Regions from separate parts of the Psychrobacter sp. R86515 genome, predicted to be linked through region 1. Evidence: predicted binding sites of a transcription regulator. Region 1 holds the regulator's gene; the other holds the start of a gene.

The links. The regulator PhoB, encoded in region 1, activates phosphate uptake and scavenging genes when phosphate is short. The targets are predictions, from matches to a motif close to TGTCATNAANCTGTCATAA.
Region 2: SJY28_RS00310 (porin) is a predicted target of PhoB. The motif match lies at 6,184-6,202, and genes of this name have one in related genera.

What each region holds. Positions count from the first base shown of each region.
Region 1 covers NZ_JAXHCC010000001.1:500,217-510,012, forward strand. Annotated here, with positions in the region: gene phoR (phosphate regulon sensor histidine kinase PhoR) at 1-1,069, opposite strand, end outside; gene phoB (phosphate regulon transcriptional regulator PhoB) at 1,128-1,832, opposite strand; gene dtd (D-aminoacyl-tRNA deacylase) at 1,945-2,397, opposite strand; gene asd (archaetidylserine decarboxylase) at 2,672-3,508, shown strand; gene SJY28_RS02100 (HD family hydrolase) at 3,602-4,231, opposite strand; gene SJY28_RS02105 (isochorismatase family protein) at 4,473-5,048, opposite strand; gene fadA (acetyl-CoA C-acyltransferase FadA) at 5,334-6,506, opposite strand; gene fadB (fatty acid oxidation complex subunit alpha FadB) at 6,737-8,896, opposite strand; gene SJY28_RS02120 (polyprenyl synthetase family protein) at 9,764-9,796, shown strand, end outside.
Region 2 covers NZ_JAXHCC010000001.1:81,822-91,617, reverse strand. Annotated here, with positions in the region: gene ppk1 (polyphosphate kinase 1) at 1-554, shown strand, start outside; gene SJY28_RS00340 (hypothetical protein) at 846-1,016, shown strand; gene SJY28_RS00335 (hypothetical protein) at 1,080-1,337, shown strand; gene SJY28_RS00330 (hypothetical protein) at 1,404-1,730, shown strand; gene SJY28_RS00325 (hypothetical protein) at 1,803-2,003, shown strand; gene SJY28_RS00320 (tRNA-(ms[2]io[6]A)-hydroxylase) at 2,183-2,809, opposite strand; gene SJY28_RS00315 (malate synthase G) at 3,532-5,730, shown strand; gene SJY28_RS00310 (porin) at 6,340-7,368, shown strand; gene SJY28_RS00305 (CTP synthase) at 7,561-9,195, shown strand; gene kdsA (3-deoxy-8-phosphooctulonate synthase) at 9,411-9,796, shown strand, end outside.

The DNA.
Region 1 (9,796 bases):
CGTAGTTTGAGGGGAATACCACACTAAATGTCGACCCTTCCCCTTCTACTGAATCGATTTGCAATTGTGCTTCGTGCTGGTGTAATACGTGCTTTACAATCGCTAGTCCCAATCCCGTACCACCTGTCGCACGGCTACGACCTTTGTCGATACGATAGAAACGTTCTGTCAAACGGGCGATATGCTCTGACGCAATACCGATCCCATCATCTTCGACAGCGAAACGGCAGCCATCAGACGTCCTTGTCCAACTGATAGTGATATTGCCACCCTTTGGCGTATATTTGATCGCATTGATTACCAAATTAGATAGCGCACTATTCAAGTACATCTCTGACCCGTATAGCCCATCATACGTATCTATATGCAAATGAATGATGTGTTTGTATGCTTGGTTGTAGGCCTGTGCATCGTCGTAGATATTGGTTAGTAGCTTAGTCATATCTATGTAATGCAGCTCATGTGACTCTTCGATTTCAATCTTAGACAATAGTAGCAAGTCGTTCACGATTCTGTTCATACGGGCAGTTTGCTGCGTCATCAGCTCAAAACCGCGACGCCATTGCGGCGGCATATCTGGCTGATCAGAGAAATTCTCTAGATAGCCCATCATTACCGTCAATGGTGTTCTAAGCTCATGCGAGACATTCGCCACAAAATCCTGACGCATTTGCTCTAAGTGCCGCAGGCGGGTCACGTCATATACAAACAGCAATTTTTCATCACCGAAAGGGGTCAGTTCGCACTTTAAGTAGCGACTAGGATCTCGCCATGATTCTATATGGACGCCATCGTTAGGTACCGTCGTACCTTCATAATACTGGCGGAACTCAGGTACAGTGATAAAGTCGAAAATGTTCTGACCTTTATCTTCTGGCTGTAGCAGCAATAAGTCTTGTGCTGCCTGATTCCACCATTCTAGACCGTCATTATTATTGAGCAAAATCACTGCATCGCGCAGGGCTCGTAGTGCACTGCCGATTTTTTTGAGTTGCTCTGCTGTACTTTGAGTAGATATTTGCTCTAGTAGAGCTGATTGCTCACTTTGTGTTGGCACTATCTTGTCCATTTTTTATCCTTACCACTATCCGCGGCCTTTATATTGCTGCGGCATTATATGTACAAGATTAACTTGGCTCAATCAGGCTAGAAAATCGGTAGCCTGTTCCACGTACCGTCTGTATCAATGTATCACAGTCATAAGGTCGCAGTAATTTACGTAGACGTTTGATATGCACATCGATGGTTCGGTCTTCGATATATACATTGCCGCCCCATACCTGATCGAGCAGTTGCGTTCGTGTGTAGGCGCGCTCAGGGTGACTCATAAAAAATGCCAATAGACGATATTCTGTGGGCCCAACATCAACGATTTTACCTGCAGCTGTCACGCGCTGACTCTTGGTATCTAAACTTAACTGTCCAATTTCGATAGGTTTGTCGCTGCTCATCGCGCTACTGCGGCGTAGTACGGCTTTGATTCTAGAAATCAGTTCACGAGTCGAAAAAGGCTTGGTCATATAATCATCTGCACCTGCATCAAGACCATGCACCTTACTGTCTTCTTCACTTTTTGCTGTTAGCATAATGACTGGTATTTCAGAGAGCAGCTCATCGTTTTTGAGCATACGACAAAAATCCACACCGCTCTTGTCACCCGGCAACATCCAGTCTAACAGTATCAGTGACGGTCTATGATCGACCACTTGCTGATGCGCCTCTGACACATCTGCCGCTTGCAAGCTATCAAACCCAGCCATCTCTAGCGTCATGACAACCATTTCACGAATCGCAGGCTCATCTTCAACAATCAAAATTTGTTCATTATACATAGGACATTCTCGGTGTTAGAGGACAAAATCTAGCATGTAAAAAGGCAATATATACTCACCAGTCTCTACCTATTAAACGGATTAATTATGACAGCTTGATGACACTCTAAAATCAGATTTTTAGTAAAAAATTGAGCGGCCCATCATTGACGCTCGACACTTGCATATCAGCACCAAACTGACCAGTTGCCACGTTCAGATGCTTAGTTTTGGCATAATCGACCAGTTGTTCAAATAACACTTGCGCCGCAGCAGGTACCATCGCACCACCAAAGTCTGGTCGGCGACCTTTGTCTGTTTTTGCCATCAAGGTAAATTGCGAGACCAATAATAGCCCGCCACCGACCTGCTGAACGTTTTTATCCAGTTTACCAAATTTGACAGGATCATCGTCATTTTCAAAAATGCGATAGGTTAGTATTTTGTCAATCATACGCTGGGCAGCGGCGAAATCGTCTTCATGCCCTAAGCCAATATATGCCAATACCCCATGTTCAATCTCGCCAATACACTGCTGGTCGACGACCACACTAGCGTGCTTCACCCGTTGTATGAGTGCTTTCATTTACTAATTCCTTAACAGATTATGGCCATACAATAATATGCTGTCCATGATAAAATACCGTCATTAACTTAACTATTATTAGGGCGTGTTTGATATTCACAAATAGGTACTGCGGATCGCTAAAACTGTTCCAGACAAGGCGTAAAACGACGATAATGCTCATGCCTTATCTAGATTTACAACGTAGTATGGCGCAATTTTAGCCACTGTCAGTGCCCTGGTCGAATTTCCAACACGCCCCTATTACATTACACCTTATTTTGGTAGCCTTATTATGAATGTATTTACCACCTTACAACAGCTTGTGCCGCAGCAAAAGCTCAGTAAAGTCGCTGGACGTTTGGCCGCCAGTCGCCACCCTTATGTCAAACGCACTTTTATTCGTAGCTTTGCCAAAGCTTATAATATCAGCTTAGACGAGTACGAACGCCAAAGCCTTAACGCTTATGAAAGTTTTAATGACTTTTTTACCCGTGAGTTAAAAGAAGACGCTCGTACTATCGACGCCACTGCAAACGGTATCGTGAGTCCTGCGGACGGTATTATCTCTCAGCTAGGACAAATCGAAGACCATAAACTATTACAGGCAAAAGGTCGTCACTATGATGTCGGCCAACTACTTGCTGATAGTGAAGATGGCAGTTATTTCGCTGATGGCAGTTTTGCGACTATCTACTTAGCACCTAGCAACTATCACCGTGTGCATATGCCATTTACTGGCACATTGACCAAGACTCGCTATGTGCCTGGCACCCTATTTTCGGTCAACAACACTACGGCGGCTAACGTGCCAGACTTGTTTGCACGTAATGAGCGTCTGGTTTGTATGTTTGATACCAAGTATGGCAAAGCCGCTGTTGTGATGGTTGGTGCTATGATCGTCGCTGGTATTGAAACTGTCGCCACTGGCAAAATTGCTCGTACTGACGACATATTCGAGTCCGATCATGACATGCAGTTTGCAGTAGGCGAAGAGCTTGGACGCTTTTATTTGGGCTCAACGGCTATCGTAGTATTACCAAAAGCAGCAAAGGCTGACTGGCTAGATGGTATGCAAGCCAACAGCGTCGTGCAAATGGGTCAATTGCTAGGAATGGCAAACGCTCAATAACACGCCTGTATAAAAGTACTGAAAATATCAGCCCAGTTAAGCGTAAATCATAGTGCTTGATTGGGCTTTTTTATTCCTGCTACTTATGTAGATTTATGCGTCAATCAGCCAACCTTGCTGAGTTGCGTATGCAATATTATGTGAGAGCCAATCATGAATAGGAGGAAAGCTGTCTTTGATAAATGCATGCGCACCTGCCACCTGCGAGCGCATAACGCCAAGCTCAATCCACGTTTTACCGTTGGTATTTAGATTGAGCAAAAACGGCAATAAACGGTCGACCACTCTGAGTAACTGACTTTCTTTGCTACTTCCTGTTTCCTGCGCTTCCCAAACCTCGCTTAAATCACTAATGCCATTGCCTCGCTCACGTTGCAATCTGGCAATGCCGGCACGCTCTTCGACGTGTGCATCAGTACGGGTATCGGCATACAAAAAAGTATCGCCCGCATCAATCTCACCCAAATCATGAACCAATGCCATCTTCAGCAATTTTTCATGATTGACATCTAGCGCAAATAATTCAGCAATCGACCAACAGGCCATCGCTAAATGCCAAGAATGTTCGGCAGAGTTTTCTTTGCGAGTGGTCTGTGTCACATAGCTGCGGCGATTCACGCGTTTGAGCGCATCTAACTCCAATAAGAAATGAGTGACATCGTCGATGTTGATATGTGGAGTTGATTCGGAATGAGTGAGTGATATAGAGCTGGCTTGCGACATTATTTTTTCTCTGGTTTTCTCTAGTAATTGGTTTTTTAATGCTTATGAGTTCTAGCAATTTTAAGTTTCATTACTCAAGGTATTATAGTTAGTTTGATAGCTAGCAATGGTTAAAAGGCTATTACCGTTGTCAAAAAAATAGCGCTTATTTTACCAAGCGCTATCTATTATAAATTAGAAAATAAACGGTTAAATTGAATCCCCATTTATCCAAGTCTTTAAGCACCTAGATATTAGCCACCTACTTGATCAAATTAATAATGGTTTTAAACGCAGGATCTTCGCTGCTACGGCATAGTTCAAACAAGATTGATTCGACAGTACTGATCACCCCACCTGCACGGCGAATACGGCGAATTGCTTGCTTTTTGTCATAAGGAAAACGAGAACCCACTGCATCCCCAATAATGACAGGCTGCATACCATTATCCAATAAATCTAGTGCCGTTTGAATAATACAGACATGTGCCTCAGCACCAAAAAGCAACACGGTACTACGGTTCTGCTGCGCTAGATGGTGCCATGAATCATTGTTATCGCAGGCACTAAAGGTAACCTTTTCAAAGCTCTTGGCATTGTCTCCTTCGAGTACATCGCGCAGCTCTGGTAAGGTATCGCCCAATCCTTTTTTATATTGTTCATTGAGCATGATTGGAATATTGAGCGCTTGCAGCCCTTTAATCAAGGTAACGGTTTTTTTGACAATATTTTCGTGATCGTAGATATGCGGCGTTAAGCGCTCTTGCACATCGACAATCATTGCTTGGGTATTCTCACGAGCGATTCGATAGGTGCGATCATTAATCATAGTAGACATAGTACACTCCTTGTACGGCTGACAGTTGCAACTAAAAACTATTTTAGAATTATCATAAACAGTGCCATGGTTCATCTTTCTCTTATTTAGTCATAGTTTCATGAATGCGTCAATGGAGATAATTTTTAATCGCCGTAATACTCTATTTTTCGACTCCGTGATTTATTAGCTTACCAAACATTAATTTGATCCATAAAAAAACCTCCAGCCGTTATGACTAGAGGTTCTTCGTTAGCGAGTAGCTACTTATTGAATGTTCAAATAATCTTGTTTATATAAATAAGATTAAACACGCTCAATAATAGTAGCGATACCTTGGCCAAGACCAATACACATTGTCGCTAGACCGATTTCAGTATCTGACTGCTCCATCGCGTTTAGCAATGTCACTGTGATACGAGCACCTGAACATCCTAGTGGATGACCTAGAGCAATGGCACCACCGTTGATGTTAACGATGTCTTGCTTGTCAGATAGGTTCAGACCTTTCAATACTGATAGACCTTGAGCAGCAAATGCTTCGTTTAGCTCGATGGTTTGCATATCATCGATGCTCATGCCAGCACGCTTCAATGCTTTTTGGGTAGCAGGTACAGGACCATAACCCATGATAGCGGCATCACAACCAGCCACAGCCATACTACGAATACGAGCACGTGGCTTTAGACCTAGATCTTTGGCTTTTTGTGCGCTCATTACTAGCATTGCTGACGCACCGTCAGATAATGCAGATGACGTTGCCGCTGTTACTGTACCGCCTTTTGGATCAAACGCTGGACGTAGCTTTTGCATTTGCTCCATCGTTGCATCTGGACGAATCACTTCATCAACCGTACATAGTTGCAGACGACCAGCAGCATCATGACCTTCGATACCGATGATTTCATTGTCAAAACGACCTTCAGTGGTTGCAGCCCATGCGCGGCGATGTGACTCAAGACCAAACGCGTCTTGCTCTTCACGCGTGATATTGTTCATACGACCTAACATTTCAGCAGTCAAGCCCATCATGTTTGACGCTTTTGCATAATGCTTAGAAGCAGCAGGGTTCAAATCAACACCGTGCATCATGCCGACGTGACCCATATGCTCAACACCACCGATGATGAATACATCACCTTGGTTGGTCATGATTTGTGCAGCGGCAGTATGTAGTGCCTGCATAGAAGAACCACACAAACGGTTAACTGTTTGGCCACCAGCAGTCTTTGGGATACCAGCTAGCAAACCGATGTTACGACCGATGTTCAAGCCTTGCTCTAGCGTCTGGTTGACACAACCCCAGATAATGTCTTCGATATCATTGGTATCAAAGTCATTACGTTCTACTAGCGCACGTACTAGTTCCGCTGACATGCTGTCAGCACGTACATGACGGAACATACCGTTTTTGGTTTTGCCCATTGCCGAGCGTACGCCATCTACGATGACCACATCTTTTGGACTTAAAGTTGTCATACCATATTCCTTTTCAATTTTTATTGTCAGTGTAGTCAGCCCAATTTACGACTATTACCTTGTTAACCCCGCTCAAAGTACAATAGGTACATTTGCGCTTGATTTACTCGTACTAGCATTAAACTGAACCAACTATAATCGTACGTTCGCTATTGGAGACGATTCATGTCTCAATTGCTTTCATGCAAAATAGCAAACGTACTGCACTTCATCCTAGTAATGACTGACTATTACGCTGTTGCGTAAAAAGTCTCGCCTGCGGCTGCCATGTCGCGAATCTTTTGTGGCGCTTCATAAGCTTTGCCAAGATGTGCGTATTTTTCACATAATGCCAAGTAGTTATCTAGACCCATTTGGTCGACATAACGGCATGGGCCACCACGGAATGGAGGGAAACCTACGCCCATGATCATCGCCATGTCGGCCTCGCTTGGTGTGCTTACGATGTTATCTTCTAGGCAGCGAACGGTTTCGTTGCAGAAGGCAATCATAGTGCGATCAATGATTGCTTGATCGTCAAACGTTTGCTTTTCGCTGTCAGTCGTGGCTTTTAGCAACTCGTAAGTGGCTTCATCAGCGACTTTCTTTGGCTTGCCGCGCTTGTCCATTTCGTATTTATAGAAACCGATACCGTTTTTCTGACCTAGACGCTCATTGTCATATAGATGCTGGATAGCACCTTTATAATCAGGCTTCATGCGATCAGGGAAACCATCAGCCATCACTGCTGCGCCATGTACACCTGTATCTAGACCGACCACGTCGATTAGGTATGCAGGGCCCATTGGCCAGCCGAATTTTTCCATAACTTTATCGACATGAGCAAAGTCAGCACCTTGCTTCAGTAGCAAGTCAAACGCGCCAAAGTATGGGAACAATACACGGTTTACCAAGAAACCTGGGCAGTCGTTAACGACTACTGGCACTTTACCCATTTTAGAAGCGAGGGCAACCGTAGTCGCGATGGCTTCTTCAGATGATTTCTCACCGCGGATAACTTCTACCAATGGCATACGGTGTACTGGGTTAAAGAAATGCATACCGACAAAGTTTTCTGGACGCTCAAGCGCTTCTGCTAGGAACGTAATAGAGATAGTTGACGTGTTTGATGCTAGGATACAGTCGTCTTTTACTAGACCTTCTACTTCTTTAAGTACCGCACGCTTCACGTTTGGATTTTCTACGACGGCTTCGATAACGATATCAGTCTCAGCAAAGTCACCGTAGTTCAAAGTAGGACGGATACGGCTTAACGTTTCACCCATTTTTGCTGGGGTCATCTTGCCGCGTTCTACCATTTTGCCAAGCAGTTTACTTGCTTCGCCCATACCAAGGTCTAATTGCTCAGACTTGATATCTTTCATGATGATTGGCAAGCCTTTGCTGGCTGCTTGATAAGCAATACCGCCACCCATGATACCAGCGCCTAGTACAGCGGCTTCGCTGATGTCATGTGCTTGCTTGCTGTGTTTTTTGGCCAGTTTTTTGACTAGCTGATCGTTTAAGAATAGACCAACCAAGCTCTCTGCTTGTGGCGTCTTAGCCGCTTTCGCAAAACCAGCAGCTTCTACTTCGATTGCCTTGTCACGTGATAAATTAACGTGCTTTTCAATCGTTTCGATAGCGATTGCTGGCGCTGGGTATTGCTTAGGATTGGCTTTAGCGAAAATAGCACCTTTGGCACTGTTAAACGCCATTGCTTGCTCAAGCTGGTTTAGCTTAACTGGAGCCAGTTTTTCTTCACGTTTTGCTTTCCAATCAAGCTCACCTGAGATACATTTTTTGACTAGATCAATTGCTGCATCTTGCAAGTCATCAGCAGGTACAGTCGCGTCAACCAAGCCTAGCTTCAATGCTGCCAATGCTTTCTTTGGGCTACCAGTCGCGATCAGCTCAAGTGCGTTATCGATACCGATAATACGCGTACTACGAACTGTACCGCCAAAACCTGGGAAGATACCTAGCTGAGTTTCTGGCAGACCGATGATCGCTTTGTCACTCATGACACGGTATTCACAAACCAAAGTCATTTCACAACCGCCGCCCATTGCCGCGCCATTGATAGCCGCAACTTTAGGGAATGGTAGGTCTTCAAAACGATTGAACGCGTCATTAACATGAACGACCCAATCTTTGATCTCGCTTTCTGATTTTTTGAAAGAACCGACGAATTCTGTGATATCAGCACCAGCGATAAACACGCCTTTGGCTGAAGTAACGATAAGACCTTTTACGTTGTCGGCTTTTTCTAACGCACTAACTGCTTCACCAAACTGCTTGTTGGTTTCGGCATCAAATTTGTTCACGCTCTCATTTTCGGCGTTGTACTGCATGTTGGCGATGCCATCCTCTAGCATTGTCACCGTGATGCGATTTCCTTGGTATACCATTTGAAACTCCTTTCTATATAACGAAAGCTACGTTTTGAATTAAAATAAATAGCCAGTTACTGTTAGTAAAATGGGTAATAGCACTGTGCGCTTGTCATGTTATAAAGACAAACATATAACCAGCTCACAAGTGAAGATGTCTTTATTATCCAGCGTTCATCATGATGCACGTATTTTGCGTCTCTTGCATGACATCATATGACGCTTCATTTATATACTGCTGTTGCAGGTACTGATGTTCAAAATATTGACTGAGACTTGGTCTAACACTCGGTATCGACGATTGAACATCCTGAGAAAAATCCCAGTAGGGTCACCATCAGACCATTTTCACGTCAATTAGTGTAGGGGATTATGCCCCTAACTGTCACAAGCTAATACCATACTCGCAAGTCACTCTTAAATCACTTGCAGGCATTTACCTTACGATAAAAGTGTTTTAGTGAATAAATGTATACTGAATTATTAATTTAGATTTGTTTCGTGTTGTTGACTTAATGCATACCGTCTTTGGAACGACAGTCCGTTAGCGTTACCTAATAAGTGCCAATTGAGCGATGCTACTTGGTCAGTGATGGCTATTCAGTACCATTTTTCTACTGTAGTAAGATTAACGTGCCAGCCTAGCTTGCTCTTTTATCAGAACATATTCAACCAGAGAGTGACATCATCCATCGGTAACGAAATCTTGTCGTTATATTGCAGCTAAAACTACTCTATTTTCGAATAGACTTTAGTAGAAAAATGCAAAAAACAATCAATTGATACCGTGTGTCACATAAGCGATATGACTGATCATGCTACACTAATAGCGTTTTTATCTTATCCCTAATAAGTTTTACTGTATCCCTGATAAATGGTTGGATTATGACTGTTTCCCTTACTTCTAGCATTACCTCT
Region 2 (9,796 bases), 420 kb from region 1:
CCTTTACTTTGCATGAAAAACTGATGAACTTTATCGATGATGAAATCGCTCATGCCAAAGCGGGCAAACGTACCCATATTATCATCAAAGCCAATGCGCTCACTGAGCGCCGCCTCATTGATAAATTATATGATGCCTCGCAGGCAGGCGTTAAGATTGAATTAATTCTGCGTTCTATGTGTTGTTTACGTCCACAAGTAAAAGGACTCTCTGAAAATATTACAGTACGTTCTGTTATCGGACGGTTTTTGGAGCATACGCGCGTTTATTATTTCTATAACAATGGTGATGAGCGTCTATACTGCGGTAGTGCAGACTGGATGGATCGTAACCTGTTTCACCGTGTAGAAGTGGCATTCCCTATTGAGAACAAGAAACTGTTTAAGCAGATTTATCAGGATGGCTTAATTAATTACTTACAGGATAATACGCAAGCATGGACACTTGATGGCACTGGCGTTTGGCAGCAGCTACAGCCAGCAGTAGGCGAGGAGCCACACGTCGCACAAGAGCATTTATTAAAAACGATTAATCGTGTCGAGGAATCTAGCTAATCTGCAAAAGTACTTTTAGCTGATAATCAACTATTCAACTATCTATCTAGCCAAGCACTGGTAAATACTGGTGCTTGGTTTTTTTGTGCTTACCAATCGCAAAAGTTACAAACTGACTTGTAACCTCACAATTATTCACATATTGATACGGCAGTACACTGGTGCATTACCCAAGGTCATACCTATAATTAATATCAATTCTGACGCTACTTTATAAGTATTGGTTACTCATTTGAGCGTTGGTACAAGTTCAAAACAATTTAATAAAATCATAAGAATAGGAAATAAACCATGAGTACTACTAACGATGACAATTCAGATATAAAACAAGCTGCAGAACAGGTAAATGGTCAGGAAGTTGAGAAGAACTTAGCAGAGAACAAAAAAGTCGACGCCCCTGAGTCGTTAAGTGAAGAAGAGCAAACGCCTTTTATCGACGATGATTTACGTACTGATAAGTAATCTATAACATCGAACATCGACCTAGTGATTAATAATAACCAATAATAAAGCGAGGGATACGCCATGACTATGCAAGAACCAGTAGCAACAGACATAGAAGAAAAAGTAAACGTGGATGACCCTGCTGCTAATGAACTAGAAAACCTTAAAGATAGCTACGCAGGGCGCAAGCACAAGCCTGAAATTGATGGCCCTGAGCAAGACTCACAAGAGACTGACGAAGTTTATGCTGATCCACGTAAAGAAGAAGACCTTCCAGCTGGTGGAAAGAACGCAGCAGAACTAAGTGCCTACGACTTGAGCCAAAAAGGTAATGAGTAAAGGAATATAGGTAACAGTGGGCTAACCAAATCGACAAAATTATAAATATAAAAAGAGGATATGATAATGCAAGCCAAAGACTCAGCAATAGACAAGACAAAGGTACTAGGATCTGATGATCATAGTGCAATTGAAAAAAATACTACCGAGAACAAAGGAACTGATACTTTTGATGAGTCTGTTGTCGACTCAGAACACGTAAATGATAATGACAATCCAGCGCGCCAACCAGATCGTCGTGATCAAGAAGGTAGTACCGCATTCGATGACAATATCAATGAAGATACTGTCGGTAGTGCAGCACCCAAGAGTGAGGGTATTAATGATTTAAATCGTTATGCCAACATTGATAACGCACAAACCCGTATCTTAAATCCTGATGAAAAAGATTAGATAGGTTTAAATTTCGACAGATCTATAGCGTTTCTTGGGTTAGACGAGTAATTATCATAGTAGGGAGTATTAATGAATAACTCACATAACGAAAGCGTCAATAACGATCATAGCTTAAAAGATGCAGATGATAATAATGGTATTGTTCCTGATGATGCATTACAAAAGGCAAATCCAGCTGCAGCAGAAAAGGCTACGGAAGATCATGATCCGCATAATGTCGCTAAGAGTAACAAACAGTATGACAGTCCATTGATGGAAGATGATAAGTAAGATTTTAGTACATCAATAGCTATTAGTATTCGTACATAAATATGCATTTGTACATAGATAAAAAGGCACTGTGTTTGATACGAGTTATATACTCTTACCAAACACAGTGCCTTTTTTTGTTTCCTACATTTTTACTTTCTACATTATATAGGTAGACATGTTTAGGTAAGGCATGGGCTTTAAGCAGGTGTACCACTGTGAAAACGTAGCTCAGCATCTGGGCTACTGATTAATTCAGCTTCTACTTCTTTAAAGAACGCGACTCGCTCGTCTATATTCTCATCTGATAATGATTGAGCGAGTGCAAGATAATCTTCGAAATGACGGCTCTCTGACTTGAGCAGATAACGATAATACTTCGCTAAGCGTTCATCATCAATGACTTCGGCCAACGCTGCAAAACGCTCACAAGAGCGCGCCTCAATAAATGCCCCAATTATTAATACATCAACCATCGCTGCTGGCTCGTAAGTGCGTTTGTGCTTCAACATACCTTTGGCGTAGCGTCCAGCACCTAGATATTTCCACTCTTGACCGCGCTCATTCATGATACCCAGTACTTGCTCGTAGTGCAGCATCTCTTCTCGTATCAGCTGTGCGAGTTTACGTTGCAAGTCATACGAGAACTCATAACGAAATATCAAATTCATCGCAGTACCAGCGGCCTTTTTTTCGCAGTTAGCATGATCTTGAATGATCATAGGTAGGTTTTCAATCGCAGCATTTACCCAAGCTTGCGTGGTTCGAGCACCTAAAAAGTTATAAACAGGAGATAAGTCTACCTTTATAGGAGTACGCAAATGCATAATATCGACGCTATCTTCTTCAGGCAGCTTTTCTTCGATTAGATCTGTTTCGGCACTATTATTTACAGTTTGAGAGATATTTTCTTCGACAGAATTTTTCTCAATGCCCTTGTCATCTATAGTATTTGCTGTTGATTGTAATGTCGTGAGGTCTTGTTGATTGATAGTCATAGTCTAAGGAAGCTTTATTTGTGAATGGTGATATGAGTAATTATATCGTTAGTCTGACCTAGATACGATGCTAAATAACTGACAGTCATCAATAGGTGTTTATTAATAGATAACGGTTAAGCACAATTAAAGGTATTAATGATTACTTACTGTTTATATTAATTTTGCTGCATATCGTTCCTAGATGATGATTATAGCTCCTAGAGTAGGCCACTTATACATTATCATTATTAAACAGCCTAAGTATTTACTTAGTGAATGGTGTTTCCTTGTTAATTTTATTATTTGATAGTAGGATGAGATTTTGCTATTTAAGCATCTCGTCTTACTTTTATGATTCACTCTTAGTAAAGAGTAAACCTTATATCAATAGATTGCGTTTTACTAGAACATCAAATTTGTAGATATATCCTCGTAGAACAATTAGAGAATCAAAGATTCCACAACGAATGAGATATGAACGTTTAAAACCTCACAAGTTTAAAAAATCTTAAACAGTTACTGTCACAACTCAGTATTAGTACCCCTCACGAACAGATAAGGATAACAATATGAGCCAGTCTTCTAACACCAATCGTATTCAAGAAGGCAGTCTTGCCATCGATCAGCAGTTATATGACTTTATTGAAAACGAAGTACTACCAAAAGTCGGTGTGGATTCAGACGATTATTGGTCAGGTTTCGAAAAGGTTATTAAAGAATTTACCCCGCGCAATAAAGCGTTGCTTGCGACTCGTGACAAGATTCAAGCGCAGATTGACCAGTGGCACTTAGATAATCCTGCGAAAGATGGTGAAATTGACTATCCAGCTTATAAGACATTCCTACAAGAGATTGGTTATTTGCTACCTGAAGGCGAAGCGTTTACGGTTGATACCAAAAACGTCGATGACGAAATCGCACACATCGCAGGGCCGCAGCTAGTCGTACCAGTTCGTAACGCTCGTTATGCGCTTAATGCGACCAACGCACGATGGGGTAGTTTATACGATGCGTTGTATGGCACCGATGTTATCAGTAGTGACAATGGCCAAGAAGCGGGTGGTAGCTATAATCCTACTCGCGGCGCCGCTGTTGTCGCTTACGCTAAAGCGTTTTTAGATGAGCACTTCACACTAGCATCAGGTTCTTACAATGATGTGACTGGCTTTAAAGTAGTCGATGGCAAGCTTGAAGTCGTACAAGGTGATAGCAGTACCGAGCTAAAAGATACGGCTAAGTTTGTCGGCTTTGTCGGTGACGCTGAAGCTCCTACAGGTGTACTGTTGAAGAACAACGGCTTGCATGCTGAGATTCAAATCGATAGTAGTCATCCAGTTGGTAAAGACGATCCAGCAAATATCAAGGATGTACTGCTTGAGTCGGCCATGACAGCTATTCAGGATTGTGAAGACTCAGTCGCTGCGGTAGATGCAGAAGAAAAAGTCGAAGTCTATCGTAATTGGCTTGGCTTAATGAACAGCGACCTACAAGAAACCTTTGAAAAAGGCGGCAAAACGCGTACACGTAAGCAAAACCCAGATCGTGAATATAACACGCCAGATGGTGGCAAGCTGATCTTACCAGGTCGTTCGCTATTATTGATTCGTAACGTCGGTCACTTGATGCAGAACCCTGCCATCTTAGTCGATTTGGGCGAGGGCCAAGAGCAGATATTTGAAGGCTTAATGGATGGCTTAATCACGCCACTATTATCACTTAATGATATTAAAGGCAAAAACGAGCTATCAAACTCACGTCAAGGTTCAATGTATATCGTGAAACCAAAAATGCATGGCCCTGAAGAAGTTAAAATGGCCAATGACTTATTTAATGCGTCAGAAGACCTGTTAGGTCTAGAGCGCAATACGCTCAAAATCGGCATCATGGATGAAGAGCGCCGTATGACGGTCAACTTAAAAGAAGCAATCCGCCAAGCCAAAGAGCGCGTTATATTCATTAATACGGGTTTCTTAGACCGTACTGGTGATGAGATGCATACCAGCATGAATGCAGGTCCATTTGTACCAAAAGGCGAGATGAAGTCGCAAGCATGGCAGCCTGCTTACGAGCAGTGGAACGTTGATATCGGTCTAGAGACAGGCCTACAAGGTCGTGCGCAAATCGGTAAGGGTATGTGGGCCAAGCCTGATGAAATGAAAGAGATGATGGATACTAAAGCCGCTCATCCTAAGTCTGGTGCTAGCACTGCGTGGGTACCATCACCAACGGGCGCTACCTTGCATAGCATACACTATCATCAAGTAAGCGTAGCTGATGTACAAGACACGCTAAAATCACGCGAGCGTGCTAGCTTGGATGACATCTTGACCATTCCATTAGCAAAAAATACCGACTGGACTGATGAAGAGAAGCAGCAAGAGCTTGAAAACAATGCTCAAGGTATCTTGGGTTATGTCGTACGCTGGGTAAATCAAGGCGTGGGTTGCTCCAAGGTACCTGATATCAATGATGTCGGTCTCATGGAAGATCGTGCTACTTTGCGTATCTCAAGCCAACATATTGCTAACTGGTTGCATCATGGCGTGGTGAGTGAGCAGCAAGTGATGGATACGATGAAACGCATGGCCAAGGTCGTCGATGAGCAGAATGCAGGCGATGATGACTATCAATCAATGGCAGATAACTTGGATAGCTCTTATGCATTTAAAGCGGCTTGCGATTTAGTCTTCAAAGGACGCGCACAGCCTAGTGGTTATACTGAACCATTGTTGCATCAAGCACGTTTGGATCTTAAAGCAAACGCTTAGAACAATAGACTAAATATGACAGGTATTTGAGCATACTTGATGAGCAAGTATGCCAGTCAGTCTTGCTCATTTGTAACTGATAAATTTGCTCAAATAGATTATTAACTTCTTAATTAGCGCTATTTATTTTTAGTAAATAGCGCTTTATTTTGGACTATTTTTCGATGTTTATTATAAAAATTTAAGAATATTAGTAATCATATTAACCAATATTATTCGTATCTAATTGAGTAAGCGGAAGTTTTTTAACAATCGTTCAAATAAAATGAAGGGTCTGTTATTTGATAATAGATGTATCGAAAAGGCAAAAAAATATGTTGCAAATTATGTCAAAGTTGTTATGCTTGTACTCGAAGTATGAGTTTGGTAACGGATGTTACGCAATGGAAGGATAAAAACTAAAGATTACATGGCAGTTACTTTTTTAATCCCAGTTATGTAAATCATGGTTTTTTTCATCTTACTGTAATAGAACTTCGCCACACTTGTTTCTGACTAATCTCGGTAGCCAGTTACACATTATATCTTTGAGGATTTGTGACGATACCATTATGGGCGCCAGCTAATAATAGCTTGCTCATTACTACAATTGTAAAGTGGAGATACCCCATGAAAAAACTACTTTTAGCTACAGCAATCGCAGCCCTATCTGTATCTGCAGCCAATGCAGCACCAACTCTATACGGGAAAGCTTTCTTAGCGGCTGACTATGAAAATGCTGAATTTGATGGCCCTGCTGGCAACATGTATGACGAAGATACAGTACAGATTAACTCTCATGCTTCACGTATCGGCCTTAAAGGTTCTGAAGCCATGACTGCTAATACTGATGTTATCTATCGTTTAGAGTACGGTACAAGCATCGATGGTGATAACGCTACTTTCAGTAACCGTGATACGTATCTTGGTGTTGTAAACAAGCAGTTCGGTGAGTTCCGTGTTGGTAAAAACCAATCAAGCCTAGCTCGTATTGACAACGTTGTTGTTAACCAAGGTTACTGGGATAACCTAGGCCAAACTCAAAATGAAAGTGAAGTTGTTAGTGCTTTGAACATGGCGGATAGTAACCGTATCAACAGTTCAGTTATTTGGACTGCACCAAAATACAATGGCCTACCATTACAACTGTCTGCAATGTATAGCTCTGATGATGCAAACGGTAATGACAATGCAGGCTTCGGTGTAGCAATGTTGTTTGACCAAGGTACTGGTTTTACTGCTGGTATTGCTTACGATAAAGACCAAAACATCGATGGTGATATCATCCGTGGTACAGCAACTGTTGATCTAGGTAAATACATGGCCGCTCCTGTCACTCTAGGTGCGCTATACCAAGTAGGTGATTATGATTACGGTACTAAAGATGAAAAAGGTCTAGTTGTTAGCGCTCAGATGGGTCTAAATAACTTTGCTTATCCAGCAGCTGTATATGCACAGTACAACAAAACTGACAACTTAGATGGTCTTGATAATGCTGATTCAGACCAAATCGTTGTTGGTGGTAAATACATGTATAAGGATAACATCATTGCTCATGCCTATGCTGGCGTAAACAATGCTGATAACGTTCCATACATGAGTACTAGAGGTGATGCAGACGTAGTCGTAGTTGGTACTGGTCTAGAATACTTATTCTAGTAACAACTAGAATTTGTTTTTAAAAAAACTCATCCTTCGGGGTGAGTTTTTTGTTGTGCAGCGTTTTAATAATAGAAAAATGTTTGCTACCAACACGAAAATATAAGAGTTTCAGACAGTTTGCATTTTTGCCCTATATTTTATGGCGTATTTTTAGTAAAATCCTTCTTTACCAATTACCGACAGAGTACTATGACCAAGTTTATATTCGTGACCGGTGGGGTAGTGTCCTCACTAGGAAAAGGTATCACCGCAGCTTCTCTTGCAGCGGTCTTAGAAGCACGTGGCGTGACTGTCACGATGACCAAAATGGATCCGTATATTAACGTCGATCCAGGTACAATGAGCCCGTTTCAGCATGGTGAAGTATTCGTCACTGAAGATGGCGCAGAGACCGATTTAGATTTGGGTTATTACGAGCGCTTCTTGCGTCACTCAAAAATGAGTAAGAGTAATAATTTTACCAGTGGCCGTATTTATCAGAATGTATTGAATAAAGAACGCCGTGGTGAGTATCTAGGCGGTACTGTACAGGTTATTCCGCATATTACTGATGAAATCAAAAACAAAATCCTTGCCAGTGGCGAAGGGTATGATATCGCTATTATCGAAATTGGCGGTACGGTTGGTGATATCGAATCACTTCCTTTTATGGAAGCCGTACGTCAGATGCAGGTAGAGCTTGGCCGTAATAGAGCCATGCTAATGCATCTTACTTTAGTACCGTATATTGCTAGTGCTGGTGAGACCAAAACTAAGCCAACGCAGCATTCCGTAAAAGAGCTGCGCTCTATTGGTCTACAGCCTGATATCCTAATTTGCCGCTCTGATCATCATATTTCACAAGACAACCGTCGTAAGATTGCGCTATTTACCAACGTTGAAGAGCGTGCAGTCATTATGTGTGAAGATGCACAGAGTATCTATCAGATACCGCGTACATTGCACGAGCAGGATCTTGATGATCTAATTTGTGAGCGTTTCGGTCTTGATGTGCCTGAAGCTGATTTGAGCGATTGGGACAAAGTGGTTGAAGCACAGTTGAATCCAGAAGGAACAGTGACTGTTGCGATGGTCGGCAAATATGTCGAGCTTCCAGATGCTTATAAGTCTATCAACGAAGCATTGCTACATGCAGGTATCACGCATAAAGTAGATGTGAAAATTGACTACATCGATGCTGAACGTCTAGAAGATGATGATACTTTGCTTGCGCAGCTAAACGATGCTGATGCTATCTTAGTACCAGGCGGTTTCGGTGAGCGCGGTACGATGGGTAAAATAAAAGCCATCACTTATGCTCGTGAAAACAGCGTCCCATATTTAGGTATTTGCCTTGGTATGCAGTTGGCTGTGATTGAGTATGCACGTAATGTACTTAATATTAACGCCAACTCTTCTGAGTTTGATCGTAAGACCGCTGAGCCTATTATTGGTCTGATCACTGAGTGGTTAGATGAGCGCGGCGAGTTACAGATTCGTAGTGATGATTCAGACCTTGGTGGCACGATGCGTCTAGGCGCACAGCAAGCAGAGCTAGTTTCTGGTAGTAAGCTAAGCCAAATTTATGGTGCAAGCAATATCACTGAGCGTCATCGCCATCGCTATGAGATGAACAACCGTTATATTGAGCCGCTAGAGCAAGCAGGTATGACCATCTCTGGTTATTCTGCCAAGCAGCATTTGGTAGAGTCGGTAGAGATCTCTGAGCATCCATGGTTTGTTGCTGTACAGTTCCATCCTGAGTTCACTAGCTCACCGCGCGGTGGTCATCCACTGTTTAACAGCTTTGTAAAAGCGGCTAAGAACCACAACGAAGCAAAATAGCTCTCAAAATGTAATGTATATTGAAAGCGTTTATTATAAAAAAGACTGATCTTCGGATTGGTCTTTTTTTTGCTTAATTCAAACTGCTAGACATTATTAAAGAGTCAACATCTTCATTAATAGAGTCTAATTACGCTTGCATACTTTTTTTAATCAGCCTATCGGTTACAATATGGGATAGAGATATTAATAACAAAATAAGAGGTAGTGGCTTCATGGAAAACTTATTGACCGCACAATCACATATCACGCTCAACACTCCTAATAACGATACGATTAAAATTGGTAACGACCAGCCTTTTGTATTGTTCGGTGGTATGAATGTTTTAGAGTCTAAAGAATTGGCATTTGAGATTGCTGAGCAGTATGTTGATATTTGCCAGCGCTTGGGTATCGGCTATGTTTTTAAAGCGAGCTTTGATAAAGCCAACCGCTCAAGTCTGCATTCGTATCGTGGGCCTGGTTTAGAGCAAGGTATCGATTGGCTAGGTCAGATCAAAGAAAAATTCCAAGTACCGATTATCACTGATGTGCATGAGCCACATCAAGCAGCATCAGTCGCTGAAGTGGCTGATATTATTCAGCTACCTGCATTTTTGTC